3 regions of the Microbacterium sp. RG1 genome follow, and region 2 is predicted to be linked to each of the others. Evidence: predicted binding sites of a transcription regulator. Region 2 holds the regulator's gene; each other region holds the start of a gene.
The links. Region 2 encodes HrcA, which represses chaperone genes, less so after heat shock. Its sites were predicted from a motif close to TTNGCACTCGNNNNNNNCGAGTGCNAA; they were not measured.
Positions count from the first base shown of each region.

Region 1: a site for HrcA is predicted at 2,218-2,244, ahead of groES (co-chaperone GroES). Genes of this name have one in related genera too.
Region 3: a site for HrcA is predicted at 1,515-1,541, ahead of groL (chaperonin GroEL). Genes of this name have one in related genera too.

Region 1 is NZ_CP034121.1:16,113-19,387, reverse strand. It holds gene EHF32_RS00120 (ABC transporter substrate-binding protein) at 1-627, opposite strand, end outside; gene rarD (EamA family transporter RarD) at 787-1,740, opposite strand; gene groES (co-chaperone GroES) at 1,833-2,129, opposite strand; gene EHF32_RS00105 (class I SAM-dependent methyltransferase) at 2,271-3,275, shown strand, end outside.
Region 2 is NZ_CP034121.1:742,047-745,321, reverse strand. It holds gene dnaJ (molecular chaperone DnaJ) at 1-864, opposite strand, end outside; gene hrcA (heat-inducible transcriptional repressor HrcA) at 909-1,946, opposite strand; gene EHF32_RS03495 (carboxylesterase/lipase family protein) at 2,049-3,275, shown strand, end outside.
Region 3 is NZ_CP034121.1:1,626,808-1,630,082, reverse strand. It holds gene EHF32_RS07855 (DUF2332 domain-containing protein) at 1-127, shown strand, start outside; gene EHF32_RS07850 (DUF3263 domain-containing protein) at 137-406, shown strand; gene EHF32_RS07845 (LytR C-terminal domain-containing protein) at 453-1,055, shown strand; gene EHF32_RS07840 (cold-shock protein) at 1,191-1,394, shown strand; gene groL (chaperonin GroEL) at 1,578-3,197, shown strand.

The DNA of each region.
Region 1 (3,275 bases), 730 kb from region 2:
GTCGCGCAGGCCCGTGCCGTACGCGTCGTTGAAGACGAGGAACGCGATGTTCGCGTTGCCGTCGCTCGTGATGAGCTGACCCAGCGCGGAACCCTGCACCGTGTCCGGCGGAGCGGTGCGGAAGTAGAAGTCGGAGTAGCCCGAGAGGGAAGCCGCCGTGTTCGCGGGCGAGATCTGCACGATCGGGCTCGCGCTCTTGGTGAGCTTGTCGACGACGTTCAGCGACACCGAGGAGGATGCGGCGCCGATCACGATCGAGACCTTCGCGTTGATGAGCTCGTCGGCCGAAGCGGAGGACACGGTCATGTCGTTGCTGTCACCGGAGTCGGTCCAGAACGTACATGCCTTGTCGCCCGCGGCGACGATGTCGTCGACAGCCAGGCCGACACCGGCGATCTCGGGCGGGCCGAGGAACGCCAGGGTTCCCGTGGTGGGCAGCAGGGTGCCGACCTTGAGGATGTCAGCGCTCGTGGTGCCGTCGGCGCAATTCTGCGCCGTGTAGTCGCCACCTGCGTCTGAGCTGCCGGAGGGCGCTGCTTCGCCCCCGCCGGCACACCCGACGAGCGCAAGCGCCGAGACGCCCGCGAGGGCGGTCGCGGCAAACCACGCCTTCTTGGAGTGAACCATCTGGTTCCGTCCTTTCACTCTTCAATGCGCGACCTGGACGCCGCGTTGCGCCAGAAGCTAGCCGCGCATTGTTACGAGTGTGTTGTAGGCGCGCGTCGCGCACAGTCCTCGCACCCTTTCGCGACGAAATCGTTATGAATCACGCCGCTTTTCGACGCATTACGTCAATTCGGCCACGTCGGACGGAGCGTTCTGCAATCCTGCGCCCCTGCGCGCACGACGCGAGGCGATGATCGAATCCGCGCTGAGCAGGATCAGCGCCGCCCACACGAGCGCGAAGCCCGCCCAGCGTCCCGCCGTCATCGGCTCGCCCAGCACCCACCATCCGATGAGGAACTGCAGCACCGGCGCGACGAACTGGACGATGCCGAGCAGCGTCAACGGCGCCCGGCGGGCGCCGGCGGCGAACAGCAGCAAGGGAACGGCCGTCACGACCCCCGCCAGCGCCAGCGCCACCGTGGTGCCCGCCCCGGCGGAAGCGAAACCCAGCCCCGTCGTCAGAGCCACGACGACGAGCTGCACGAGGGCGAGAGGGGTGAGCCAGAGCGATTCCAGGGTGAGCCCGCTCACCGCATCCACGGAGGGGCCGATCTTCTTCTTCACGAGTCCGTAGAAGCCGAACGAGAACGCGAGGATGAGGGCGATCCAGGGCATGGCGCCGTACCCGATCACGATCACGACGACCGCGGCGGTGGCGAGCCCGATCGCGACCCACTGCGTCGGACGCAGCCGCTCGCGCAGCACGAGCACGCCCAGCAGGACCGTCACGATCGGATTGATGAAGTACCCGAGGCTCGTCTCGATGACGTGACCGCTCAGAGTGCCGATGAGATACGTCTGCCAGTTGACGTAGATCAGGATGCCGGCGAGCACCGTGAGGGCGACGAGCCGGCCCCGGCGCAGGATCGCGCCGAGGCGTCGCCACGAACGCGTCACCGCGATCAGGAGCGCACAGAAGACCAGTGACAACAGGATCCGCCACGCCACGATCTCGAACGCCCCCACGGGCGCGAGCAACAGGAAGTACAGCGGTAGCACGCCCCACAGCAGGTATGCGGAGAAGGCGTACAGGCCGCCGGCGAGGCCCTGCTCGGTGGGAGTGCGTGGGTTCACCGATCCAGCCTAGAACCGCGGGCAGGGTGGGGGGCGCGCCCGCAACGAACGAAGCCCCCGGCCGAACGGCCGAGGGCTTCGAGCAGGCGATGTCAGCGGACGACGACCGCGAGCACGTCGCGCGCGGAGAGCACGAGGTACTCGTCAGCGCCGAACTTGACCTCGGTGCCGCCGTACTTGCTGTAGATCACGCGGTCGCCGACGGCGACGTCGAGCGGAACACGGTTGCCGTTGTCGTCGATGCGGCCGGGGCCCACGGCCACGACCTCGCCCTCCTGGGGCTTCTCCTTGGCGGTGTCGGGGATGACCAGGCCACTAGCGGTGGTCTGCTCGGCCTCGACCTGCTGGATGACGATGCGGTCCTCGAGCGGCTTGATGGAAACCGACACGGTCTACCTCTTCTTTCTCGCTTCGTGAAACGGAAGACTCAGTTAGCACCCTCACACCGAGAGTGCTAATGGCAAGTCTAGAGGCGTCCTGGCACTCGTGCAACGCGAGTGCCAACACGACGTCACGCCTAGGCTGGAGCGATGGAGATGAGCGAGCTACGCGCCCTTCTCACCCCCGAAGGCCTGCGCCTGCTGGATGAGACGGGGCCGATCGAGTCGACGGCCGCGGTCGCCGCGGCCGTGAGCAGGCTCCGCGGCGCGGGACACGGTCCCGACCTCGTCTCTGCCGTGGTCGGTCAGGCGCGACTCCGCTCCCGTGCTGCGGCGAAGTTCGGGCCCTTCGCCGGGAGGATGCTCTTCACTCCCGCGGGCCTCGAGCAGGCCACGCGCCTGAGCGTGGCTGCCCGCCACGCTGGACGATTCCGGGATGCGGGACGCCGCCGGATCGCGGATCTCGGATGCGGCATCGGCGGCGACACCCTGGGGTTCGCCGCCCTCGGGCTCGAGGTCACCGCCGTCGACGCCGACGAGCCGACCGCGGCCGTCGCCGCCTACAACCTGGCGCCCTTCGGTGACACCGTCACGGTCTCGCACGCCCGAGCGGAGGACGTCGATCTCGCCGACCGGGATGCGGTGTGGCTCGACCCCGCCAGACGCCCGGTCGGCGGCTCGCACAACGATCGCCTCAGAGCCGACGAATACAGCCCCGCGCTCAGCTGGGCGTTCGAGGTCGCCGCGCGCATCCCGACCGGCATCAAGCTCGGTCCCGGCTTCGATCGCGACAGCATCCCCGACGATGTGGAGGCGCAGTGGATCAGTGTGGACGGATCCACGATCGAGCTCGTGATCTTCTCCCGGGAGCTGGCCCGCGACGGAGTCCGACGTGCGGCGCTCGTCGTCCGCGGTGACGAGGTGCACGAGATCACCTCCGGCCATGACGCCGAGGACGTCGCTCCGCGCCCGCTCGGCGCCTTCCTGCACGAGCCCGATGGCGCCGTCATCCGCTCCCGCCTGATCGGCGACGTGGCCCGGTCGCTGGATGCGGGCACGCTCGACGAACGCATCGCGTACCTCACCTCGGACGAGCCGATCACGAGCCCGTTCGTGCAGAGCTTCCGCGTGCGCGAGCAGTTGCCCGTCGACGAG
Region 2 (3,275 bases):
TTCGAGTTCGACGTGACCGTCCAGCGCCTCGATGCGGGTGGTGGTGCCGAGGATGGCGTCGGGCATCGAGACGTCGAGCGTCGCGAGCAGGTCGTCGCCGTCGCGACTGAAGACCTCGTCGGCGGCCACCGTGATCTCCAGATACAGGTCGCCGTGGGGGCCTCCCGCAGGGCCCACCTCGCCCGAGCCGGGAAGCTGCAGGCGCAGGCCCGTCTCGACGCCCGCGGGGATGTCGACCGAGACCGTGCGACGCGCACGCACCCGACCCTGGCCCTGGCAGGTGGCGCACGGGTACGGGATGGTGGTGCCGTATCCCTGGCACGTCGCGCAGGGCTGGTTGGTGACGACGTTGCCGAGCAGGCTGCGGACCGTGCGCTGCACGTGGCCGCTGCCGTGGCAGATGTCGCACGTGACCGGCGACGTGCCGGGCTGGCAGCACCCGCCCTCGCACGTCTCGCACAGCACAGCGGTGTCCACCTCGATGTCGCGGTGGGCGCCGAAGATCACCTCTCGCAGCTCGAGCGTCACGCGCACGAGGGCATCCTGGCCGCGTTCGGTGCGCGAGCGCGGGCGCACCCGTCCTGCGCCGCCGCCGCCGAAGAACGTGTCGAAGATGTCGCTGAACCCGCCGAAGCCCTGCGCACCACCGAATCCGCCGCCGTCGCTGCCCATGTCGTACCGGCGACGCTGCTCACTGTCGCTCAGCACGTCGTAGGCGTGCGTGACGAGCTTGAAGCGCTCCGCCGCATCCTCACCGGGGTTCACATCGGGATGCAGCTGGCGCGCGAGCTTGCGGTACGCCTTCTTGATGTCGTCCTGCGATGCGTCGCGAGGCACCCCGAGTACTTCGTAGTGGTCTGCCACTTCAGCCTTCCCGTCCGCGTGCCGCGGAATCGTCTCGCACGCGCTCAGCGCGCGCGTTCGTCGTCTTCCAGCAGCCGGCTCAGGTAGTGAGCCACGGCGCGGACGGCCGCGAGGTTGCTGGAGTAGTCCATCCGGGTGGGTCCGAGCACGCCCACGCGCGCCTGACCTCCGGTCGTGTCGTAATCGCTGGCCACCACCGACGCCTCGACGAGTCCGAACGCCTCGTTCTCGCGTCCGATGGATGCGGCGAGCCCCTGCTCGTCGGCCACCATCTCGCCCATCAGACGCAGCAGCGTCACCTGCTCCTCGATCGCTTCCAGCAGCGGGTAGATGCTGCCGCGGAAGTCGCCCTCGGCCCGGGCGAGGTTGGCGGTTCCCGCCATGACCAGCCGGTCCTGCCGGAACTCGTCGAGCTCCTCGCCGACGGTGCGCAGGAGCGCGCCAAGGGCGCGGTCGGCCCGACTGTCGGTCAACGTCTCGGCCAGAGCCTGCGCCACGCGTTGCGTGCCCTCGCGCACGGGCCGCCCGGTCACGAGCACCGACACCTGCGCGCGGAGCGTCGCCACATCCGTCTCCTCGAGCGGCTCGGGCCCTGCCATCAGACGCTGCGACACCCGACCGGTGTCGGTGACGAGCACGACGACCAGACGCGACCCGCCGAGGTGGACGAGTTCGACGTGCGTGATGCTCGCGCGCTCGAACGACGGATACTGCACCAGGGCGACCTGACCGGTGAGTTGGGTCAGCGCACGGACTGTGCGCCCGAGCATGTCGTCCAGATCGGCCGGAGCCCCGAGGAACGCCGTGATCGCCGAGCGCTGGGCACTCGTGAGGGGCCGCAGTTCGGCGAGGTGGTTCACGAAGACGCGGTAGCCCTTGTCGGTCGGCACCCGACCGGACGAGGTGTGCGGTGCGGTGATGAGCTCCTCGTCCTCGAGCAGCGCCATGTCGTTGCGGATCGTCGCGGCGGACACGCCGAACGAATGACGTTCGACGATCGACTTGCTGCCGACGGGTTCGCGCGTCTCCACGTAGTCCTGGACGATCGCCCGAAGCACGTCGAGCCCCCGATCGCTGACCATGCGCACTCCCTCCTGGCACTCGAGGTCTGGGAGTGCCAATTCTAGCGCGCTCGCGAGGCGAGTCGCCGGTAGGCCGCCCGTAGACTCTCGAGAGGAGGTCGCATGTCGCATCCCGTCATCCACACCGAGACCGGAGTCGTATCCGGAGCCCTCTCCGAGGGGATCGAGCGCTACCTCGGCGTCCCCTACGCGAAACCACCGGTCGGAGCGCGCCGATTCGCTCTTCCCGAGCCGGTCGCGACCTGGGACGGGGTGCGAGAGGCCACCGTGTTCGGGCCCTCATCGCCGCAGTCGCCCTATCCGGGCGAGATCGGCAAGCTCCTCCCCTCGACCCTGATCCCCGGCGACGACATCCTGACGGTGAACGTGTGGCGACCGGCGGATGCGGACGGCGCCGCGGTCATGCTCTGGTTCCACGGTGGAGCGCTCGAGCGCGGCACGGCGGCGATCAGCGTGTACGACGGCACCCCGTTCGCCCGCGACGGCGTCGTCTTCGTCTCGGCGAACTACCGTCTGGGCGCCGAGGGGTTCTCGGTCCTGCCCGGTGCACCCAGGAACATCGGGCTCGCGGATGCGGCCGAGGCACTGCGGTGGACCCATCGGAACATCGCCCGCTTCGGCGGCGATCCCTCGCGGATCACGATCTTCGGCGAGTCCGCCGGCGGTGCCGTCGTCGCTGCGCTTCTGGCCCGCGAGGACCTGCGCCCGCTCATCGCGGGGGCGATCATCGAGTCGGGGCCGCTGGACGCCGCGACGCCCGAGCGCGCCGCCCGGCCCGCGCGCGACATCGCTCGCCGGCTCGGAATCCCCGCCACCGCCGAGGAGTTCCGCCGGATCCCGCCGGAGCGTCTCGTCGCGGCGAGGGACGAACTCTCGGCGGCATCCACCCTGCTCAAGGCGGCACCGGGATACAACGCGACCATCGATCCGATGACACTCCCGGAGAACCCCCGACGCGCCCTCGTCGATGTCGACGTTCCGGTCATCATCGGCACCAACACCGACGAGTACCGCCTCTGGTATCCACCCGAGGCGCTCGCGAAGCTCTCGCGGCGGACGTACGCCCTCCTCGCGCTCGCGAAGCGTCTGCCGCGCGGCGTATGGCGCGCGTACCGGACCGCGCTGCCCGACGCCCCTGCGGGAGAGATCATCGGACAGGTGCTGACGGATCTGCTGGTGCGGCAGCCGGCGATCGAGGTCGCACGGTTGCGCGGCGCACCCACGTTCGTCTACGAGTTCGCCTGGCCGAGCCCGGTCCGCGACCTCCGCGCCGCGCACGCCCTCGAACTCGGCTTCGTCTTCGACGCGCTCGGCGACGATGGCGCCATC
Region 3 (3,275 bases), 880 kb from region 2:
GATCGAAGCGGACGCCTGGCCGAAGGATCGCTTCGCGCTGGCGCTGGATGGCGAGGTGCTCGCCGCGGTCGACCCGTTGGGCGCGGCTGTGGAGTGGCGTCCGGATGCGGCGGGCAGGCTCGGTTAGCGTGGCCCTGTGCCCGTGCGCGACCCCGCATCCGACGCTCTGAGCGAGCGCGACTCCCAGCTGCTCGCCTTCGAGGCGCGCTGGCTCGGACACACCGGCGCCAAGGAGGAGGCGATCCGCGTCGAACTGCAGCTCACCCCGGCGCGGTACTACCAACTGCTGGGACGGCTGATCGACTCGCAGGCCGCCCTGGCACAGGATCCGCTCCTCGTCGGTCGCCTGCGCCGCATCCGCGACGAGCGTCGGCGTGAGCGCTCGACGGCCCGCCGCGGCGCCTGAGACCCCGCTCCGCGGGCGGAGCGACACGCTCCGGTAGCATCGTGGGGTGTCCCGAACCCCGCATCCCCGCGACCGCTTCGACGACCTGCCGAACGCCTCGGGGCGTGTCGGAGCCCACCGCGCCGAGAACCCGCGCATGCGGGCGGGCGTGGTCACCCTCTGGGCGATCGTCGTCACGATCGTGCTCATCGCCGCGGGGATCTTCGGGAGCCTGGTGCTCTCCGGGCGGATCGTGCTGGTGCCCTCGCCGACTCCGACGCCGACTCCGACGCCCGAAGTGACGCCCGTCGTCGACATGTCCTTCTCCGTGCTGGTGCTCAACGCGACGCCGGAGACGGGACTCGCGACCACCCTGAAGGACGAACTCATCGCGAAGGGCTGGGGTGCCGACCTCGTCAACGCGAGCAGCGCCAGCGCCACCGACTTCCCGCAGACGACGGTCTACTACGCGTTCCCGGGGGACGAGGCGGCGGCCAAGGGTCTCGCCGAGCTCATCGGCGGGGCGGATGTCGCCGAGAGCACGCAGTACCAGCCGACCGACGACGCCGGCACGGCCGATGTGGACGAGTCACAGGCGAAACAGCTCACGATCGTGATCGGACTGGACCGCACCGCTGCGGGGGCGCCGAGCCCCACTCCGACCCCCTGAGGCTCCTCCTCGACGGCCGCGTGTTTCCGCGGCGTAAACAGTTCGCTGCTGCTGTGTCAACTGTGCCGGATCCGTCGCTTCGACGCTGTGTCGGCTGCATACGATGACTGCGTTCTACAGCATCAGGAGACTCGTATGGCCCAGGGCACCGTCAAATGGTTCAACGCCGAGAAGGGGTATGGATTCATCACCTCCGGCGACGGTGAGGACGTCTTCGTCCACTACTCGAACATCGACATGACCGGATTCCGCGTCCTCGAAGAAGGGCAGGCCGTGGAGTTCACGGTCGGCAGCGGACAGAAGGGTCCGCAGGCCGAGTCGGTTCGCATCGTCGCCTGAGACCCCCACTCCCGAGACCCCCGAGCGCCCGCCGGTGCTCGGGGGTCTCGTCGTGTGCGCCGCGCTCTCTCACGGCACTCGCGGCGGCTTGCACTCCCCGGGGGCGAGTGCCAGAATGGATTAGCACTCGATATCACTGAGTGCTAAAGACACAAGCCAACGTCCGGGAGGGACGAGACACACATGGCAAAGATCATCGCTTTCGATGAGGAGGCCCGTCGTGGCCTCGAGCGCGGCCTGAACACCCTGGCCGACGCCGTCAAGGTGACCCTGGGTCCCCGTGGCCGCAACGTCGTCCTCGAGAAGAAGTGGGGCGCACCCACGATCACGAACGACGGTGTCTCCATCGCCAAGGAGATCGAGCTCGACGACCCGTACGAGAAGATCGGCGCGGAGCTCGTCAAGGAGGTCGCGAAGAAGACCGATGACGTCGCCGGTGACGGAACCACGACGGCCACGGTCCTCGCTCAGGCGCTCGTGCGCGAAGGTCTGCGCAACGTCGCAGCCGGCGCCGACCCGATCTCGCTCAAGAAGGGCATCGAGAAGGCTGTCGCCGCGGTGACCGAGGCGCTGCTGGCCGACGCCAAGGAGATCGAGTCCAAGGAGCAGATCGCCGCCACCGCGTCGATCTCCGCCGCCGACCCCGCGATCGGCGAGCTCATCGCCGAGGCGATCGACAAGGTCGGCAAGGAGGGCGTGGTCACCGTCGAGGAGTCCAACACCTTCGGCACCGAGCTCGAGCTCACCGAGGGTATGCGCTTCGACAAGGGCTACCTGAACCCCTACTTCGTGACCGACCCGGAGCGCCAGGAGGCGGTCTTCGAAGACCCCTACATCCTGATCGCCAACCAGAAGATCTCGAACATCAAGGACCTCCTGCCGATCGTGGACAAGGTGATCCAGGATGGCAAGGAGCTCCTCATCATCGCCGAGGACGTCGAGGGCGAAGCTCTCGCGACCCTGGTGCTGAACAAGATCCGCGGCATCTTCAAGTCGGCCGCCGTCAAGGCTCCCGGCTTCGGCGACCGCCGCAAGGCCCAGCTGCAGGACATCGCGATCCTCACGGGCGGCCAGGTCATCACCGAGGAGGTCGGTCTCAAGCTCGAGAACGCCACCCTCGATCTGCTCGGACGTGCCCGCAAGGTCATCATCACCAAGGACGAGACCACGATCGTCGAGGGTGCCGGTGACTCCGCTCAGATCGAGGGTCGCGTGACCCAGATCCGTCGCGAGATCGACAACACGGACAGCGACTACGACCGCGAGAAGCTCCAGGAGCGCCTCGCCAAGCTCGCGGGTGGCGTCGCCGTCATCAAGGCGGGCGCGGCCACCGAGGTCGAGCTCAAGGAGCGCAAGCACCGCATCGAGGACGCCGTCCGCAACGCGAAGGCTGCCGTCGAGGAGGGTGTCGTGGCCGGTGGTGGCGTCGCGCTCATCCAGGCCGGTAAGACCGCGTTCCAGGGTCTGACGCTGACGGGCGACGAGGCGACCGGCGCGAACATCGTTCGTGTCGCGATCGAGGCTCCGCTCAAGCAGATCGCCCTCAACGCCGGTCTTGAGCCCGGTGTCGTCGCCAACAAGGTGGCTGACCTGCCCGTCGGTCACGGCCTGAACGCCGCGACCGGTGAGTACGGCGACCTCTTCGCGCAGGGCATCATCGACCCCGCCAAGGTCACCCGTTCGGCGCTGCAGAACGCCGCGTCGATCGCCGGTCTGTTCCTGACCACCGAGGCCGTCGTCGCCGACAAGCCGGAGAAGGCTGCCGCCGCTCCCGCTGACCCGTCGGGCGGCATGGACTTCTGAGTCCAGACCTCACGAACGGATGCCCCGGCCCCGCAAGGGACCGGGGCATCCGCCGTTTCCGGTGGGGGGACCGGAGAT